One region of the Pseudomonas sp. TE3552 genome, then DNA from elsewhere that is predicted to be linked to it. Evidence: predicted binding sites of a transcription regulator. Region 1 holds the regulator's gene; the other holds the start of a gene.
The links. Region 1 encodes sigma-54, which starts transcription at its own class of promoters, with help from an activator protein. Its sites were predicted from a motif close to ANTGGCATNNANNTTGCTNT; they were not measured.

Region 1 (3,413 bases):
CTGATCGACAAGGCAAAAGTCGTCGACAAAGACAACAACACCACCCAAGGCGAGAAAATCGTCTACGACACGGTCAAGAAGCTCGCGAGCGCTGGCCGTGCGACAGGCAACAAGGTCACCGAGACCCGTCCTCGCATTGACATGGTGATCCAGCCGAAGAAGAAAACCGACGAGCAAAAGGCCCAGTAATGGCAACTCTGAAAGCTCAGCATCTGGCCAAGAGCTACAAGAGCCGCCAGGTCGTGCGTGACGTCAGCCTGTCCATCGACAGCGGTCAGATCGTCGGCCTGCTTGGCCCCAACGGCGCCGGCAAGACCACCTGCTTCTACATGATTGTCGGCCTGGTACAGGCTGACCAGGGCCGCGTACTGATCGACGACCTGGATGTCAGCCACCAGCCGATGCACGGTCGTGCGAAGGCCGGTATCGGCTATCTTCCGCAAGAAGCGTCGATCTTCCGCAAGCTTTCGGTGACCGACAACATCATGGCCATCCTCGAGACCCGCAAGGAACTCGACAAGGCCGGTCGTCGCAAAGAGCTGGAAAGCCTGCTGCAGGAATTCCACATCCATCACATCCGCGACAACCTCGGCATGAGCCTGTCCGGAGGTGAACGCCGTCGCGTGGAAATCGCCCGGGCACTGGCCACCAACCCGAAATTCATCCTCCTCGACGAACCCTTCGCCGGCGTGGACCCGATTTCGGTGGGCGACATCAAGCAGATCATCCATCACCTCAAGGCCAAAGGCATTGGCGTACTGATCACGGACCACAACGTCCGCGAAACCCTGGATATCTGCGAAACCGCCTACATCGTCAACGATGGCCAGCTGATCGCTGAAGGCGACTCTGCCACCATCCTGGCCAACGATTTGGTCAAGGAAGTGTATCTGGGTCATGAATTCCGCTTGTAAGCACTGAGGTGCCTGGCCAGTCGTGCCCGAGCGCTTGCTTCAATAAAAAATCAATAAGTTTTTATTGTTACAGCGCTCTAGGCAAACACTGCAGTTTCGGGCATATAATTTGCTTATGTTTGGCGCTTCGGCGCCCTGTAGTGGATGGCGCATGTGCGCCGGCGAATAAGGTGTTAAGCCCCTGCCATGAAACCATCGCTAGTCTTGAGAATGGGCCAGCAGCTGACGATGACACCGCAGCTGCAACAGGCCATCCGCCTGCTCCAATTGTCGACCCTGGACCTGCAACAGGAAATCCAGGAGGCCCTGGAGTCCAATCCGATGCTCGAACGCCAGGAAGAAGGCGACGACTTCGATAACGCCGACCCCCTGGCCGACAAAGCCGAACAGCAACCCAACGCCGATATTCAGGAACCCTCCTACCAGGAAACCGCCCCGACGGTGGACAACCTGGAGGAAGGCGACTGGAACGAGCGCATTCCCAATGAATTGCCCGTCGACACGGCCTGGGAAGATGTCTACCAGACCAGCGCCAGCAGCTTGCCGAGCAACGATGACGACGAGTGGGATTTCACCACCCGTACGTCGGCCGGTGAAAGCCTTCAAAGCCATTTGCTCTGGCAACTGAACCTGGCACCGATGTCCGACACCGATCGCCTGATCGCTGTAACCCTGATCGATTGCATCAACAATCAGGGCTACCTGGACGAAACCCTCGAGGAAATCCTCGAAGCCTTCGATCCGGAACTGGACATCGAACTGGACGAAATCGAAGCCGTCCTACACCGCATCCAGCAATTCGAACCCGCCGGCATCGGCGCCCGCAACCTGGGCGAATGCCTGCTGCTGCAACTGCGCCAATTGCCCGCCAAGACCCCTTGGCTGACCGAGGCCAAGCGCCTGGTTACCGATTACATCGACCTGCTCGGTAGCCGCGACTACAGCCAGCTGATGCGCCGCATGAAGCTCAAGGAAGATGAACTGCGCCAGGTCATCGAACTGGTCCAGAGCCTCAACCCGCGCCCGGGTTCGCAGATAGAATCCACCGAAGCCGAATACGTCGTTCCCGACGTGATCGTGCGCAAGGACAATGAGCGCTGGCTGGTGGAACTGAACCAGGAGTCGGTACCACGCCTGCGGGTCAACGCCCAGTACGCCGGTTTCGTGCGCCGCGCCGATACCAGTGCCGACAACACGTTCATGCGTAATCAGCTGCAAGAGGCTCGCTGGTTCATCAAGAGCCTGCAAAGCCGTAACGAAACCCTGATGAAAGTGGCCACCCAGATTGTCGAGCATCAGCGCGGCTTCCTGGAGTACGGCGATGAGGCCATGAAGCCGTTGGTGCTGCATGACATCGCCGAAGCGGTGGGCATGCACGAATCGACGATTTCACGGGTGACCACGCAAAAATTCATGCATACCCCACGGGGCATCTATGAACTGAAATACTTTTTCTCCAGCCACGTCAGCACCTCCGAAGGCGGTGAATGCTCGTCCACGGCGATCCGCGCGATCATCAAAAAACTGGTTGCGGCGGAAAATCAGAAAAAGCCGTTGAGTGACAGCAAGATCGCTGGTTTACTGGAGGCACAAGGCATTCAGGTAGCCCGTCGTACCGTCGCCAAGTACCGCGAATCCCTCGGGATCGCGCCTTCCAGCGAACGGAAGCGGTTGATGTAGCCGCCGGGCTCGCCACAGCGTTCCAGTGGCAGGTATTTCTGCCTGCCGCTTTATGCACTGGCAACGAAGGAGAAGCTGTATGCAAGTCAACATCAGTGGACACCAACTGGAAGTGACCGAACCTCTTCGCACCTACATCGGCGAAAAACTCGAACGATTAGAGAGGCATTTCGACAAGATCACCAACGTGCAGGTCACGATGACGGTCGAGAAGCTCAAGCAGAAAATCGAAGCCACGCTGCATATTCCCGGCAATGAAGTGGTCGCTAATGCGGAACATACCGATATGTACGCAGCGATCGACGCACTGACCGACAAGCTGGATAAACAACTCAAAAAGCATAAGGAAAAGACCCAGAGCCTCCTCCAGGGCGCGACCGGTCGTTAACACTCCCAACCCATGATCCGACTTGAAAGCATCCTGACCCCCGGCCGTTCCCTGGTGAACGTGCCGGGCGGCAGTAAAAAGAAAGCCCTCGAGCAAATTGCCAACCTGATCGCCCGCGAAGTACCGGATCTGGAGATGCAAGATGTCTTCGAGGCTTTGATTGCCCGTGAAAAACTCGGTTCCACCGGTTTTGGCAACGGCATCGCCATCCCCCACTGCCGCCTCAAGGGTTGCCACTCGCCTATCAGTGCCTTGATGCACCTGGATGCATCCATCGATTTCGACGCCATTGATGGCGCCCCGGTTGACCTGCTGTTCGTGCTGCTGGTCCCGGAAGCTGCCACCGATGCACACCTGGAGCTGCTGCGCCAGATCGCCAGCATGCTTGATCGCAAGGAAGTGCGTGAAAAACTGCGCAGCGCCCCGAGCAA
Region 2 (3,413 bases), 720 kb from region 1:
CATAGACTTGATTACAGATTCTGCGTTACGAACGAGAGCATCTGGTCGGCGGTGGAGATCACTTTGGAGTTCATCTCGTAGGCGCGCTGAGTGGTGATCATGTTGACCATCTCTTCAACGGTGCTGACGTTGGACGTTTCCAGGGTGTTCTGCAGCGTGGTGCCGAAACCAGCCAGGCCCGGGGTGCCGACTTGCGGCGCGCCACTGGCAGCGGTTTCCAGGAACAGGTTGTTACCCACCGCTTGCAGACCGGCCGGGTTGATGAAGTCGGCGGTTTGCAGATTGCCGATCACCTGGGCAGCCGGGTTGCCGGCAACGGTGATGGACACGGTGCCGTCACGGCCAACGGTGAACGTCTGGGCGTTGTTCGGAATGACAATGGCCGGCTCCAGGGCGAAGCCGCTGGCGTTGACGATCTGGCCGTTGGAGTCCAGGTGGAAGGTACCGTCACGGGTGTAGGACGTGGTGCCATCGGGCTGCAGGATCTGGAAGAAACCGCGACCGTCGATGGCCATGTCCAACGGCTGCTCGGTGGTTTGCAGGCTACCGGCGGTGAAGTTTTTCTGGGTGCCGACGATGCGCACACCGGTACCCACTTGCAGGCCCGACGGCAGTTCGCTGTCCTGGGTCGACTGGGCGCCTGGCTGGCGTTTGATCTGGTACAGCAAGTCCTGGAACTCGGCGCGGTCACGTTTGAAACCCGTGGTCGATACGTTCGCCAGGTTGTTGGAAATGGTGGTGAGGTTGGTGTCCTGGGCGGACAGACCTGTTTTGGCAACCCATAGAGCCGGAAGCATTCGATTCTCCTCGTGCGCCTGTTTTACGGCGCGACGTTCTGATAATTAGCTGATCTGCAAGACCCGAGCCATGGCCTGGTCGTCGTCTTTGGCGGTGTTCATCATCTTGATGTGCAGCTCGAACTGCTTGGCCAGCGCCAGCACCGAAGTCATTTCTTCCACGGCATTGACGTTGCTCGACTCGAGGAACCCGGACACCAGCTTGACGCCGGCATCGGCTTGCGCCGGCTTGCCGTCCTTGGTGTGGATCGAACCATCCAGGCCTTTGGTCATGTTCTTGAAGTCCGGGTTGACCAGTTTGATGCGGTCGACTTCGGCCATCACCCGCGGGCCTTCGCCCATCGCGCGGATGCTGACGGTGCCGTCTTCGCCGACTTCGATCTGCTGCTCGGGCGGCACGGCAATCGGCCCGCCATTGCCCATCACCGGCATGCCGTTGCCGGCGCGCAGCACGCCCAGGGCGTCAACGTTCAGGCTGCCGGTGCGCACGTAGCTTTCACCGCCATCGGGGTTCTGCACGGCGATCCAGCCGTTGCCTTGCACCGCGACATCGAGGTCACGACCGGTTTCCACCAGGGCGCCCGGGGAGAAGTCGGTGGCCGGACGTTCGCTCATGGCAAACGCACGCGCCGGAAAGCTGTCACCAAACACCGGCATCGAACGGGCCTGTTCCAGGTCCTTCTGAAAACCATTGGTAGAGATGTTCGCCAGGTTGTTGGCATGAGCCTTCTGCGCCAGTGCATTCTGGCTGGCGCCGGTCATTGCCACATAAAGGTACTTGTCCACACTCTTTCCTCTGCATGCCGGACGTTTGCCGCCCACCGCTGTACTGCTGAGCCATAAGCAATTTGCAGACCAACTTTTTTCTGGCGGCGCAGGGCCCGGCAAACAAAGGACTTGAGGGGATTAGAGGGGATTGGGGGGAATGTATCGAAGACGAAAAACCGGCGGTGTTATGCCGCCAAGAGGCAAGGATCAGCCTTTGCAGCCAACACAGATTCCTGTGGCGAGGGGGCTTGCCCCCGTTCGGCTGCGCAGCAGTCGTAAATGCGGACAACTTGAAGGATCTGAAAGATTGCAAGGGGCTGCTTCGCAGCCCAACGGGGGCAAGCCCCCTCGCCACAAAAGCTCCCTCGCCACATTAGGCGTTGTCCTTGCCCACCTCATACTCACGCAACTTATTGGCAATGGTGGTATGCGAAACCCCCAACCGCTTGCCCAATTGCCGACTGCTCGGATGCTCGGAATACAAGCGCTCCAGCACCGCTTTCTCGAAGCGCCCGACGATCTCGTCCAAACCGCCCTCAAGAGAGAAATCGCCAAGCGGCTGACGCACGCCGTAGTCCGGCAGACGAATGTGTTCGGCTTTGACAGTGCCGCCCTCGCACAGAGAGACTGCCTGAAACAGCACGTTCTCCAACTGCCGCACGTTGCCCGGCCAGTGATAGTGACTCAGCCGCTCCATCGCCGCTGGCGCCAGTTTCGGCAACGGGCAACCGATCTGTCGACTGGCCTGATCGAGGAAGTGTTCTACCAGCGGTGCCAAGCCATCGAGGCATTCACGCAGCGGCGGGATGTGCAGCGAGAGCACGTTCAAGCGGTGGTACAAATCCTGGCGAAACTCACCGCGCGCGCACAGCTCGGACAAGTCCACCTGAGTCGCGCAGATCACCCGCACATCCAGATAGACCTCTTCATCGCTACCGACACGACGGAAGCAACCGTCCTGCAGAAAGCGCAGCAATTTCACCTGCAAGCGTGGGCTCATTTCGCCGACGCCATCGAGAAACAACGTGCCGCCCGCCGTCAGTTCCAACAGCCCGAGCTTGCCTTCGGCCCGCGCCCCTTCGAAGGCGCCGGGGCCGTAGCCAAACAACTCAGTCTCGGCCATGGACTCCGGCAGGCCAGCGCAGTTGAGCGCCATCAGCGGTGATTGCCCACGCGGGCTCGCCAGGTGACAGGCACGCGCCAACAACTCTTTGCCGGTGCCGGTTTCGCCTTCGATCAATAGCGGCGCATCCAGCGGTGCCATGCGCCGCGCTTCGCGAACCACCGCCGCCATCACTTTCGAGCTTTGGAAAATGCTGTCGAAGCCGCGCAACTCCTGTTTGCGCACGTTATAGATGCGCTCGCCCACCCGGTCCGCCCGGTGCAGCGTCAACACCGCACCGGCCATGGCCTCGCTTTCGTCATGCTCCGATTGCAGCGGCGCGATGTCGGCGAGAAACACGTCACCCTTGACCTTGACCCGCAAGCCGTTGATCCGTGACTTGTTGGCGCGCACCAGCTCCGGCAAATCGAAGTCCTCGGCGTACCGCGACAACGGAATCCCCGGCACCTCATCCACCCGCACCCCGAGCAGCTGCGCCGCCGCACGGTTGGCCGCGACGATGGAGCCACCCATGTCGATCGACAGCACCGGAAACTCCAGGGCTCCGAGCAAGGCATTGAGCTCCATGTGCCGACGCTCGCTGGGCATCAGCCCTACGCGCTTGACGCCGAATACCCCGGCAATGGCCTCGAACTTCGGCCGCAACGCCTGGAACTGAATGTTGATCAGGTTCGGGCAGTGCAGATAGATCGCATTGCCATGCTCACCGCCCACCTCGCCGCGGG

Region 2: a site for sigma-54 is predicted at 1,638-1,657, ahead of ACZ9BB_RS16415 (flagellar basal body rod protein FlgF). Genes of this name have one in related genera too.

The regions. Positions count from the first base shown of each region.
Region 1 covers NZ_JBWBQJ010000001.1:4,372,684-4,376,096, forward strand. Annotated here, with positions in the region: gene lptA (lipopolysaccharide transport periplasmic protein LptA) at 1-189, shown strand, start outside; gene lptB (LPS export ABC transporter ATP-binding protein) at 189-914, shown strand; gene ACZ9BB_RS19820 (RNA polymerase factor sigma-54) at 1,101-2,594, shown strand; gene hpf (ribosome hibernation-promoting factor, HPF/YfiA family) at 2,674-2,982, shown strand; gene ptsN (PTS IIA-like nitrogen regulatory protein PtsN) at 2,995-3,413, shown strand, end outside.
Region 2 covers NZ_JBWBQJ010000001.1:3,652,167-3,655,579, forward strand. Annotated here, with positions in the region: gene flgG (flagellar basal-body rod protein FlgG) at 12-797, opposite strand; gene ACZ9BB_RS16415 (flagellar basal body rod protein FlgF) at 843-1,583, opposite strand; gene ACZ9BB_RS16420 (sigma-54-dependent transcriptional regulator) at 1,939-3,413, opposite strand, start outside.